Regions from separate parts of the Kineococcus glutinatus genome, predicted to be linked through region 1. Evidence: riboswitches for the same ligand, from Rfam matches in the RefSeq annotation. Region 1 holds a riboswitch; the other holds the start of a gene.
The links. Region 1 has a riboswitch for S-adenosylmethionine ahead of ABEB16_RS01305 (methylenetetrahydrofolate reductase). Riboswitches for the same ligand answer to the same signal wherever they lie in the genome.
Positions count from the first base shown of each region.

Region 2: linked by a shared signal. The riboswitch ahead of ABEB16_RS07395 (cysteine dioxygenase) and the one ahead of ABEB16_RS01305 (methylenetetrahydrofolate reductase) in region 1 are both predicted to bind S-adenosylmethionine.

Region 1 is NZ_BAABIL010000018.1:202-5,771, forward strand. Features, by position in the region: gene metE (5-methyltetrahydropteroyltriglutamate--homocysteine S-methyltransferase) at 1-2,172, opposite strand, end outside; gene ABEB16_RS01305 (methylenetetrahydrofolate reductase) at 2,219-3,217, opposite strand; SAM riboswitch class I at 3,276-3,370, opposite strand; gene ABEB16_RS01310 (DUF485 domain-containing protein) at 3,556-3,936, shown strand; gene ABEB16_RS01315 (solute symporter family protein) at 3,933-5,567, shown strand.
Region 2 is NZ_BAABIL010000172.1:345-6,821, reverse strand. Features, by position in the region: gene ABEB16_RS07410 (DNA gyrase/topoisomerase IV subunit B) at 1-2,116, opposite strand, end outside; gene ABEB16_RS07405 (DUF7455 domain-containing protein) at 2,323-2,550, shown strand; gene ABEB16_RS07400 (DUF456 domain-containing protein) at 2,605-3,093, shown strand; SAM riboswitch class IV at 3,166-3,277, shown strand; gene ABEB16_RS07395 (cysteine dioxygenase) at 3,496-4,011, shown strand; gene ABEB16_RS07390 (rhodanese-like domain-containing protein) at 4,008-4,472, shown strand; gene ABEB16_RS07385 (RNA polymerase sigma factor) at 4,558-6,087, opposite strand; gene ABEB16_RS07380 (universal stress protein) at 6,289-6,477, opposite strand, start outside.

The sequences.
Region 1 (5,570 bases):
CAGCTCCTCGACCTCCTCGGCGCTGGGCACCCGCGGGGAGTGGATGTCGTAGACGCCCGGCCCGATCCCCCGGGCGAAACCGGCGGCGGCGATCTCCGGGACGACCTCCATGCGGGAACGCGCGGCCTCGATGCTCGTCACGTCGGCGTCGAGGCCGTCGATCGCGCCGATGACCTCCCCGAACTCCGAGTAGCACAGGTGGGTGTGGACCTGCGTGGTGTCGGCCGCGCCCGAGGTGGCCAGGCGGAACGACCCCACCGACCAGTCGAGGTAGGCGGGCTGGTCGGCGGCCTTCAGCGGCAGCAGCTCCCGCAGGGCGGGCTCGTCGACCTGGATGATGCCGATGCCCGCGGCCTCCAGGTCGGCGATCTCGTCGCGCAGCGCCAGCGCGACCTGCCGCGCCGTGTCGCCGAGGGGCTGGTCGTCGCGCACGAACGACCAGGCCAGGATCGTCACCGGCCCGGTGAGCATGCCCTTGACCGGCTTGGCCGTGCGGGAGGCCGCGTAGGTGGACCAGTCCACCGTCATCGGCGCGGGCCGGGTCACGTCGCCCCACAGGATCGGCGGGCGCACGCAGCGCGAGCCGTAGGACTGCACCCACCCGTTGGCCGTCACCGCGAAGCCGTCCAGCAGCTCCGCGAAGTACTGCACCATGTCGTTGCGCTCCGGCTCGCCGTGGACGAGCACGTCCAGGCCGAGCTCCTCCTGCAGCGCGATCACGCGGTCGATCTCCGCCCGCATCGCGGCGGTGTAACCGTCGTCGGGCAGCTCGCCCTTGGCCCACGCCGCGCGCGCCCGGCGGATCTCCGCCGTCTGCGGGAAGGACCCGATGGTCGTCGTCGGCAGCGGCGGCAGGTCGAGCACCCCGTCCTGGGCCGCGCGGCGCACCGCGTAGTCGCTGCGCGCGAAGTCGGCGGCGGACAGCCCCCCCAGGCGCTCGCGCACCGCGGGGACCACGACGCCCTCGGCGCCCAGCCGGTCGCGGCGGGCCTGCGCGGACGCCTGCAGCGCACCGGCCGCACCCGCCGGGTCCTCCAGGGCCGCGGCGAGCGCGACGACCTCGGCGACCTTCTGGTCGGCGAAGGCCAGCCAGCCGCGCAGCCGCTCGGGCAGCTGCGGCTCGTCGGCCGTGTCGTGCGGCACGTGCAGCAGGGAGGTCGACGTGCCGGCGGCGACCGAGCGGGCCAGCGGCCGCAGCGCCTCCAGCTTCGCCAGTGCCGCGGCCAGGTCGGCCCGCCAGACGTTGTGCCCGTCGACGACGCCGCCGAGGACGGCCTTGGTCTCCAGGCCGGGCACGGGACCGGCGGGCACGGCACCGCGGACCAGGTCGAGCGCGAGGGCCTCCACGTCCGTGCCGGCCAGCACCGGCAGGAACTCCCCCAGGTCGCCGTAGGGCGCGGCCACCAGCAGGGACGGGCGGCCCTCGACGGCGGTGAGCGCGCCGTAGGCCTGGCGCACGGCCGCGGCCACGGCCGCGGTGTCGGCGGTGAGGACGTCCGAGACCAGGGCCGGCTCGTCCAGCTGCACCCAGGTGGCGCCGGCGGCGGCCAGCGCGCGCAGCAGCTCGGCGTAGACCGGCACGAGGTCGGCGAGCCGGCTCAGCGGCGCGAAACCCGCCGGCGCGCCGTCGGCGGGCTTGGACAGCAGCAGGAACGTCACCGGACCCACGAGCACGGGGCGGGTGAGGAAGCCGTCGGCCAGGCCCTCGGCGAACTCCCGCACCGCGCGGTCGTCGGCGAGGCGGAACGCCGTGTCCGGGCCGATCTCCGGGACGAGGTAGTGGTAGTTGGAGTCGAACCACTTCGTCATCTCCAGGGGCGCGTCCTCGCCGCGGCCCCGGGCGATCGTGGAGTAGCCCTGCAGGTCGACCCGCCCGTCGGCGCCGACGACGTCGGCGAAGCGCGCGGGCACGGCGCCCACCGCGACGGCGGCGTCGAGGACCTGGTCGTAGTACGACGAGGCCGACGGGATGGAGGCGTCGTGGGCGGGCAGGCCCAGGGCGTTGAGGCGCCGGCGGGTGCGGGCGCGCAGCTCGGCGGCCGCCGCCTCGGTCTCCTCGACGGAGGCGCGCCCGGCCCACAGGGCCTCCAGCGCCTTCTTCAGCTCCCGCCGCGGGCCGATCCGGGGGTAGCCCAGGATGGTGGTGGGCAGGCGGGTGGCGTCGTGCGTCATGGTCGTCCCCTCCCGTCCGGGACCGCTCGCGGGCCCGGACGCGGTGTCAGTGCTGCGCCTGGCGCAGCGTGGTGGAGTGAGATGCCGTGACCCACGGCCCGCTGGCCAGGTCGGGGGCCGGAACGGCCCCGCCGCCGAGGTGTGCGCCCTCGAGCAGGTCAAGTGCGGCGTGGTGCGTGTTGAACGTGTAGACGTGCAGCCCCGGGGCGCCCGCGTCGAGCACGCGGCGCGCGAGCACCGCGCCGGCGCGGATCCCCTCGGCGTGCACGGCCGCGGGGCCGTGCTCCGCGGCGGCCTCCAGCCGCGCCAGCAGCGCGCGCGGCACGGCCACCCCCGTCAGCCCCTGCAGGCGCAGCAGGCGACCGGGGTCGGTCATCGGGATGATCCCGGGCAGCAGCGGGATCGTGACGCCCGCGGCACGCGCCGCGGCGACGTGGCGGGTGTAGTCGTGCGCCTCGTAGAAGACCTGCGTGATGGCGAAGTCGGCGCCCGCGCGCTGCTTGGCCAGCAGCACCTCGACGTCGCCCGCGCCCCGCTGCACCGGCGGCGCGGCCGGGAAGGCCGCCACGGCGATGCTCAGCGGCCCCTCGTCGACGGGGCGGTCGGGGCTGGTGGCGCGGTGGCAGCGGTCGACGACCTGCAGCAGCTCCACGAGGTCGCAGGCGCGCGCCACGCCGTCCGGGTGCGGCTGCCAGTCCGGCTGCCCCGCCGGCGGGTCCCCGCGCAGGGCCAGGAAGCTGCGCACGCCCACATCGAGGTAGTCGCGGACCGTCCCGATGACCTCGGCGCGGGAGGCGCCGACGCACGTCAGGTGCGCGACGACGGGCACGGGCGTGCTGGTCAGCACGTGCCGCACCAGGTCCCGGCTCGTGGAGCGGGTCGAGCCCGAGGCCCCGTAGGTGACGGAGAAGAAGTCCGGCCCGCACCCGGCGAGGGCGTCGACGGTGCGCAGCAGCTGCTCGGCGGCCGCCGGGCTGCGCGGGGGGTAGAGCTCGAAGGAGATCGTGGGCCGCGCGGGGTCGCTCACCAGGCGCGCGACGCTCATGCGCGCACCCCGGGCGGGCAGGAGGCGTCGCAGGGGGGACCGGTGCAGGGCATCTCTCTCTCCATCGCACCTGGCGTTAGCACCCTCTCCCGGTCGCCCGGGGGGTTGCTGCGGCGTCGTCGAGCCAGGACTCTCGGCCGCTCTGGATGGTGCGAGCAGATTAACCAGCCCGGGCCGCACCCTTCAAGTCGCTCCCCCGGTCGGCCCCGGGCCCCGCGACACGCCTTCCGGAAGCCCTTGCGGAAACGGCCTGCACCGGCGGGGGGAGCAACTACTGTGTGCGCGACCACGGCGCCCCCCGGGAGCGGGACGGCGCGCGAGCGGACGAGGAGGTCTGCATGGACACGCACGGCGCCACACCGGCGCACCGGGGTGCCGTCACCCGCACCGCCTACCAGGACGTCCGGGAGAGCCCGGAGTTCGCGGCGCTGCGCCGCAGGTTCCGCCGGTTCGTCTTCCCGATGACCGGGCTGTTCCTCGTCTGGTACTTCACCTACGTGCTGCTGGCCGACTACGCCCACGGCTTCATGAGCACGCCGGTCGTGGGCAACGTCAACGTCGGGCTCCTGCTGGGCCTGGGCCAGTTCGTGTCCACGTTCGCCATCACCACCGCCTACGTCCGCTGGGCGGACCGCCACTTCGACCCCGAGGCCGACGAGCTGCGCCAGCGCGTCGAGCGCGTCCTCGACGGCGGCGGCGAGGGCGGGGTGCTGCGGTGAGGACCGCACCGGTCGCCCCCGCGACGGACATCGGCAGCCCGTCCGTCAACATCGCCATCTTCGCCCTCTTCGTCGTCGTGACGATGGCCGTGGTGGTGCGGGCCAGCCGCAACAACCGCAGCGCCGCCGACTTCTACGCCGGCGGTCGCTCCTTCACCGGCGGGCAGAACGGCACCGCCATCGCCGGGGACTACCTCTCGGCGGCGAGCTTCCTCGGCATCGCCGGGGCCATCGCCGTCTACGGCTACGACGGTTTCCTGTACTCCATCGGCTTCCTGGTGGCCTGGCTGGTCGCGCTGCTGCTCGTCGCGGAGCTGCTGCGCAACACCGGGCGCTTCACGATGGCCGACGTCCTCAGCTTCCGGCTGCAGGAACGGCCGGTGCGCACGGCCGCGGCCATCTCCACGCAGGCGGTCACCTTCTTCTACCTGCTCGCCCAGATGGCCGGGGCCGGCGGCCTCGTGGCGCTGCTGCTGGGCATCGAGGGCAAGACCGGCCAGAACGTCGTCATCGCCGTCGTCGGTGCCGTCATGATCCTCTACGTCCTCGTCGGCGGGATGAAGGGCACCACCTGGGTGCAGATCATCAAGGCCGCCCTCCTCGTGGTGGGTGCGGCGGTCATGACGGTCTGGGTGCTGGCGCAGCACGGTTTCAACCTCTCGGAACTGCTCGGCGCGGCCGCCGCGCGGGGCGGTGAGGCGGTGCTGGGGCCGGGTGCCCAGTACGGCGCGAACCCGACGTCCCAGCTCAACTTCCTGTCGCTGTCCCTGGCGCTGGTGCTGGGCACCGCGGGCCTGCCCCACGTGCTGATGCGCTTCTACACGGTGCCCACGTCCAAGGAGGCCCGCCGCAGCGTCGTGTGGGCCATCTGGATCATCGGCTTCTTCTACCTCTTCACCCTGGTGCTGGGCTACGGCGCCGGCGCCCTGGTGGGCAGGGACACGATCCTGGCCGCGCCGGGCAAGGTGAACTCGGCGGCCCCGCTGCTGGCGTACGAGCTCGGCGGCACGGTGCTGCTCGGCATCATCGCCGCGGTGGCCTTCGCGACGATCCTCGCGGTCGTGGCCGGCCTGGCGATCACCGCCAGCGCCTCGTTCGCGCACGACATCTACGCCAGCGTGGTCAAGCGGGGCCGGGTGACCCCCGACGAGGAGGTGCGGGTCGCGCGCCTGGCCGTCCTGGTCATCGGGGCGGTGGCCATCGTCGGCGGCATCTTCGCCAACGGGCAGAACGTCGCCTTCCTCGTCGCGCTGGCCTTCGCCGTCGCGGCCAGCGCGAACCTGCCGACGATCCTGTATTCGCTGTTCTGGTCGCGCTTCACCACGCGCGGTGCGCTGTGGAGCATCTACGGCGGCCTGATCTCCTGCGTGGTGCTCATCGCGCTCTCGCCGGTGGTCTCCGGCAAGACGGACCCGAACACCGGCGCGAGCCTGTCCATGATCACGGACCCGTCCATCGACTTCTCGTGGTTCCCGCTGGAGAACCCCGGGCTGGTCACGATCCCGCTGGCCTTCTTCCTGGGGTGGCTGGGATCGGTGACCTCCCGCGAGAGCGGCCACGAGGTGCGGGCGGCGGAGATGGAGGTCCGCTCGCTCACCGGGGCTGGCGCGGAGAAGGCCGTCCAGCACTGACGC
Region 2 (6,477 bases), on a different contig from region 1:
GCGCGGCCCCGGCGACGATGAAGTCCTTGCGGGGGGCGACCTCGTTGCCCATGAGCAGCTCGAAGACGTCCTCGGCGGCCGAGGCGTCGGCGATGGTCACCCGCCGCAGCGTCCGCTTGGCCGGGTCCATCGTCGTCTCGGCGAGCTGGTCGGCGTTCATCTCCCCCAGACCCTTGTAGCGCTGGATCGGCTTGTACGAGCGCCCCTTGCGGTTGAGGTCGGCCAGCAGCTGGCGCAGCTCGGCGTCGGAGTAGGTGTAGAAGACCTCCGCGGGGCGCCGGCCGGAGCCGGACACCTCCACCCGGTGCAGCGGCGGCATCGCCGCGAAGACGCGACCGGCCTCCACCAGCGGGCGCATGTACCGGAAGAACAGCGTCAGCAGCAGGGTGCGGATGTGGGCGCCGTCGACGTCGGCGTCCGTCATGAGCACCACCTTGCCGTAGCGGGCGGCGTCCAGGTCGAAGCTGCGGCCCGAGCCGGCCCCGACGACCTGGATGATGGCGGCGCACTCGGCGTTCTTCAGCATGTCGGCCACCGAGGCCTTCTGGACGTTGAGGATCTTGCCGCGCAGCGGCAGCAGCGCCTGGTGCTCGGAGTTGCGGGCCACGTTGGCCGTGCCGAGGGCGGAGTCCCCCTCGACGAGGAACAGCTCGGTGGCCGAGACGTCCTCGCTGCGGCAGTCCTTGAGCTTGGCCGGCAGGGACGACGTCTCCAGCGCGTTCTTGCGCCGCTGGGTCTCCTTGTGCACGCGGGCGGAGACCCGCGCCTTCATCTCCGAGACGACCTTCTCCAGCAGCACGCTGGCCTGCTGCTTCTCGTCGCGCCGGGTGGAGGTCAGCACCGCGGTCAGCTCGCGCTCGACGATGCGGGCGACGATCGGGCGCACCGCGGCGGTGCCCAGCACCTCCTTGGTCTGGCCCTCGAACTGCGGCTCGGCGAGGCGGACGGTGACGACGGCGGTCAGCCCCGCCAGGACGTCGTCCTTCTCCAGCTTGTCGTCCTTGCCGGTCGCCTTGAGGCGGCGGGCGTTGAGCTCCACCTGCTTGCGCAGCACCTTGAGCAGCGTCTGCTCGAAGCCCGCCATGTGCGTGCCGCCCTTGGGCGTGGCGATGATGTTGACGAACGACTGGACCCTGGTGTCGTAGCCGGTGCCCCAGCGCAGCGCCACGTCCACCTCGCAGCGGCGCTCCACCTCCGTGACGGTCATGTGCCCGTCGTCGTCCAGGACGGGCACGTTCTCGCGGAACACGTCGCTGCCCTGCAGCCGCCAGACGGCCGTGACGGGCGGGTCGGGGCTGAGGAAGTCGGCGAACTCGCCGATGCCGCCGTCGTGGCGGAAGGTCTCCTCGTGCGGGCCGTGCTCCGCGGGCGTGCCGGGCAGGCCGCGCTCGTCGCGGATCACGATGGTCAGGCCCGGGACCAGGAAGGACGTCTGCCGGGCGCGGGCGACGAGGTCGGCGTAGGAGAACTCCGCCTCCTTGAGGAAGATCTGCCGGTCGGCCCAGTAGCGCACCCGGGTGCCGGTGACGCCCCGCTTGGCGCGGCCCGCGACCTCCAGCCCCGTCCGCCGCTCGAACGGGGCCTCGGGCCCGTCCCCGGCGAAGCGGCCCGGCACGCCGCGGCGGAAGCTCGTGGCGTGCGTCCTGCCGCCGCGGTCCACCTCGACGTCCAGACGCGCGGAGAGGGCGTTGACGACGCTGGCGCCGACGCCGTGCAGGCCCCCGGAGGCGGAGTAGGAACCGCCGCCGAACTTGCCGCCGGCGTGCAGGTGCGTGAAGACGACCTCCACCCCGGACAGGCCGGTGCGGGGCTCGACGTCGACGGGGATGCCCCGGCCGTCGTCGCGGACCTCGACGGAGGAGTCGGCGTGCAGGACGACGAGGATCGTCGAGCAGTGCCCGCCGAGCGCCTCGTCGACGGAGTTGTCGATGATCTCCCACAGGCAGTGCATGAGGCCCCGGGAGTCCGTGGAGCCGATGTACATGCCGGGGCGCTTGCGGACGGCCTCCAGGCCCTCCAGCACGAGGAGGTGCGCGGCGGTGTAGCCCTCCGGCTCCGCCTTCGCGGGGCGCCGGCCCCGGGCGGCGGGGGCGGGGTCGAGGGGATCAGCACTCACCCGGACAGGTTATGCGAGGTCCCCGACACCCCCGGGCCGCCGGATCCGCTCACGGCGAACGGGCGATGCGCGGCCGTGGGAACGGTGGCAGGTGGTTGGATGTTGGAGAGGATGGCGGTCGCAGCGGGTCGCCGTGCTCGCCCGCTGCACCGCGCTGGTCCCGCACCACGGGGGCCCGCACTACCGAGCACCACGGAAGGAGCCCCGTGACCACAGCCCTTGCCAACGACCCGCTGACCGCGGCAGACCGCTGCGACCGCTGCGGGGCCCAGGCGTACGTGCGCGTCGTGCTCGGATCCGGTGGGGAGCTGCTGTTCTGCGCCCACCACGGCCGCGAGCACCGCGACGCGCTGCGCCTGGTCGCCCTGGACATCCAGGACGAGACGCAGCGGCTGGAGGCCACCCCGGCCTCGGCGAAGGACGACGAGCGCTGACCCACCACCTGCACCGACCACGGGGCGACGGAGCCCGGCGGCACCCGATGACCGATGGGTGACGCCGGGCTCCTGCTCGTCGCCCTCGCGATGGCCGTGGGGCTGGTGGGCACCCTCGTGCCGGTCCTGCCCGGGCCCGTGCTCGTCGTCGCCTCGGCGGCGGTGTGGGCGTGGCTGACGGGCGGGCCCGCCTGGTGGGCGCTCGTCGGTGTGGCCGCCCTCGTCAGCGGTGGGCAGGTCGCCAAGTACCTGCTGCCCGGGCGCCGCATGCGCCGCGCGGGCATCCCCGACCGCACCCTGCTCGCCGGCGGCGCCCTGGGCGTCGTCGGCTTCTTCGTGCTGCCCGTCGTGGGCCTGCCGCTGGGCTTCGTCCTCGGGGTCTACCTGGCCGAGGCCGCGCGGCTGCGCGGTGCGGGCGCCGACGCCTGGCGCTCGACCGTCCAGGCGCTGCAGGCCGCCGGCCTCAGCGTCGCGATCGAGCTGGGTGCCGGGCTGCTGGCCGTGGCCCTGTGGGCCGGGTCGGCCTGGGCGCTGCGCGGCTGAGGCCGGCGGCCGGTCGGAGCCGCCGGCCGGGGGAAGTTGACACTGCAAGAGGTCTCGCCCATCCTCGTCCCAGGTCATGAGCGCCAGCGCCAAGCCCCGGCTCGCTGGCCGGCAACCCTCCTCCGCGGCGGGGTGCCCCGGGTGATGACCGGGCCCCCGCGCCGCGCGGGGGCAAGCGCGGACCCGGCGCCCGGGTCCCCCCGGCCACCGGAGCTCCCGTGACACCCACCGCACCTCCCCCACCCCGGCGTCTGCCGCTGCTGCGCGCGCGCCGCCACGTCGACCTCATGCGCACCTCCAGCGCCCGCTGTCCCGGGAGCGCCCCGGCCTGAGCACCGGCCCGCACCCGTCCAGCCTCGCGGCACCGCTGCCCGCGGTCCGCGCCCCGTCCCGGAGGTCGACGTGACCACACAACCCCTGTCCCCGCCCGTCCCCGCCGCGGCCCTGCCCGCCTCGGAGGCCACCCGCACCCTCGCCGCCCTGGTGCGCGGCATCGCCGCCCGCCCGCAGCTGTGGCGCCCCGCCGTCCGGTTCGGCGCCGCCGAGCGCTGGTGGACGCGGCTGGACGCCCCCGCCGGGGTCGACGTCTGGCTGCTGACCTGGCTGCGCAGCCAGGGCACCGACCTGCACGACCACGGTGGGTCCGCGGCCGCCTTCACCGTCGTGGCCGGAACCCTCACCGAGAGCCGCGCCACCCGGGACGGCGCCCTGCACGCGGTCCCGCTCACCCCCGCCGGCGGGGCGCGCACCGTCGAGCCCGACGTCGTGCACGACGTCCGCAACGACCACGACGAGCCGGCGGTCAGCATCCACGCCTACGCACCCCGGCTGCAGCGCATGTCCTTCTACGCGGTGACCGGCACCGGCCTGACGCGGGTGCGGACCGTGCGCACTGACGAGCCGGAGGTGGACGCGTGACCGCCCCCGCGCCGTCGGTGGGCACCCGCGCCCGGCCCGGCATCGCCGACGTGCTCGCACGGGCGCGCGCCCGGCTGGACCGCCTCACCCCGGTGCAGGCGCACGCCGAGCAGGCCGCCGGCGCCCTGCTCGTCGACATCAGGCCCATGGCCCAGCGGCTGACCGAGGGTGAGGTGCCCGGCGCGCTCGTCCTGGAGCGCAACGTCCTGGAGTGGCGCCTGGACCCCACGTCCGGCGCGGCGATCCCCGGGGCCGACCACGACCTGCGCGTGATCGTGCTCTGCCAGGAGGGCTACACCTCCAGCCTCGCGGCCGCGGCCCTGCAGGACGTGGGCGTGCACCGGGCCACGGACGTGGTGGGCGGGCTCGCCGCCTGGCGCGACGGCGGCCTGCCCGTGGTGCGGGGCTGGACACCGGCCGGGGAGGTCGTCTCCGCCACCGCACCGGCGCCGCAGGGCTGACCGGCCGAGGGCCCCGCTGTGCACACGGCCCCGTCACCGGGAGGTGACGGGGCCGTGTGCGTGCCGGGCGGTGGCCCGGACCGCGTCAGTCCAGGTAGTCGCGCAGCACCTGCGAGCGCGAGGGGTGGCGCAGCTTCGACATCGTCTTGGACTCGATCTGCCGGATCCGCTCGCGGGTGACGCCGTAGACCTTGCCGATCTCGTCGAGGGTCTTCGGCTGGCCGTCGGTGAGCCCGAAGCGCATGGAGACCACGCCCGCCTCCCGCTCGGACAGGGTGTCCAGCACCGAGTGCAGCTGCTCCTGCAGCAGGGTGAAGCTCACCGCGTCGGCGGGCACCACGGCCTCGGAGTCCTCGATGAGGTCGCCGAACTCGGAGTCGCCGTCCTCACCCAGCGGGGTGTGCAGCGAGATCGGCTCACGCCCGTACTTCTGGACCTCGACGACCTTCTCCGGGGTCATGTCGAGCTCCTTGGCGAGCTCCTCCGGGGTGGGCTCGCGACCGAGGTCCTGCAGCATCTGCCGCTGCACCCGGGCGAGCTTGTTGATGACCTCCACCATGTGCACCGGGATGCGGATGGTGCGGGCCTGGTCGGCCATGGCGCGGGTGATGGCCTGCCGGATCCACCACGTCGCGTAGGTGGAGAACTTGTAGCCCTTGGTGTAGTCGAACTTCTCCACCGCGCGGATCAGGCCGAGGTTGCCCTCCTGGATCAGGTCCAGGAAGAGCATGCCGCGGCCGGTGTAGCGCTTGGCGAGGGACACCACGAGGCGCAGGTTGGCCTCGAGCAGGTGGTTCTTGGCGCGGCGGCCGTCCTCGGCGATCCACCACAGCTCGCGCTTGAGCTTGGGGTCCAGCTGGGCACCGGAGTGCAGCTTCTCCTCCGCGAAGAGGCCGGCCTCGATGCGCTTGGCGAGCTCGACCTCCTGCTCGGCGTTGAGGAGGGCGACCTTGCCGATCTGCTTGAGGTAGTCCTTGACCGGGTCGGCGGTGGCACCGGCGGTCGCGACCTGCTGCGCCGGGGCGTCGTCGTCGTCGTCGGTGAGCACGAAGCCACCGGCGGTCTGCGGGGCGGCCTCGGGGGCGTCGGCGATCCCGTCGACCTCCTCCAGGGCGCCGGCGGGCACATCGGTGAGGACCGCGTCGTCGACGGGGATGTCCTCCAGGGGCACGTCCGCCTCCGCACCCGGGGCGGCCTTGGCGGCGGCCTTCGCCGGGGCGGCCTTGGCGGCGGCCTTCGCCGGCGCGGCCTTGGCGGCGCGCGCCGGTGCGGCGCCCTCCTCCGGGGCCGCGGCCTTGGCCGCCCGCTTGGCCGGGGGACGCGTGGTCTTGGCGGCGGTGCTCTTGGCGGCCGTGGCGGTGGAGGTCGTGCGGCGGCTGGAGGCGGCGGCCACGGCCCGCTTGGGGGGCTCGTCGACCCGCACGGTGACACCGGCGTCGTCGAGGGCGCGCAGCACGGCCTTCATGCGCTGCAGCGGCAGCTGCGCGTCCTCGCAGGCGGTGCGCACGGCCTGCGCCTCGACGAAGCCGCGGGCGGTTCCCTCCTGCATGAGCTGCTGGAAGGACTCGTGGGCGAACTCGGGTGGGAGCGGCCGGGAGGTCGATGCCGACGACACGTACTGCCTTTCGTCGAGGGGCGGAACGGGTCGCGAGCAGCGACCGCGGGTGTCAACCGCTGTGCTCAACACCGGACCCCGGTCGAACATGCCCGGGGAGGAACACCAACCGCCGATTGTGGCACGTCCGGCGCAACGGCGCGCTCGTCCGCGGACGCGAGTCGCCCGGCCGGCGGCGCCGCGGACCGGGGCCCGGGGTCCTCAGGGGGCCTTGACGGCCAGGACGGGGCAGGGGGCGTCCAGCAGGATCCGCTGGGCGCTGGAACCGAGGATGAGCTTGCCGACGGGCGTGCGCCGGCGCAACCCGATCACGATGAGCCCGGCGTCGACCTCCTCGGCGGCGGTGACGAGGTCGTCGGCGGAGTCGAGGCTGTCGGGGACCTCGCGCAC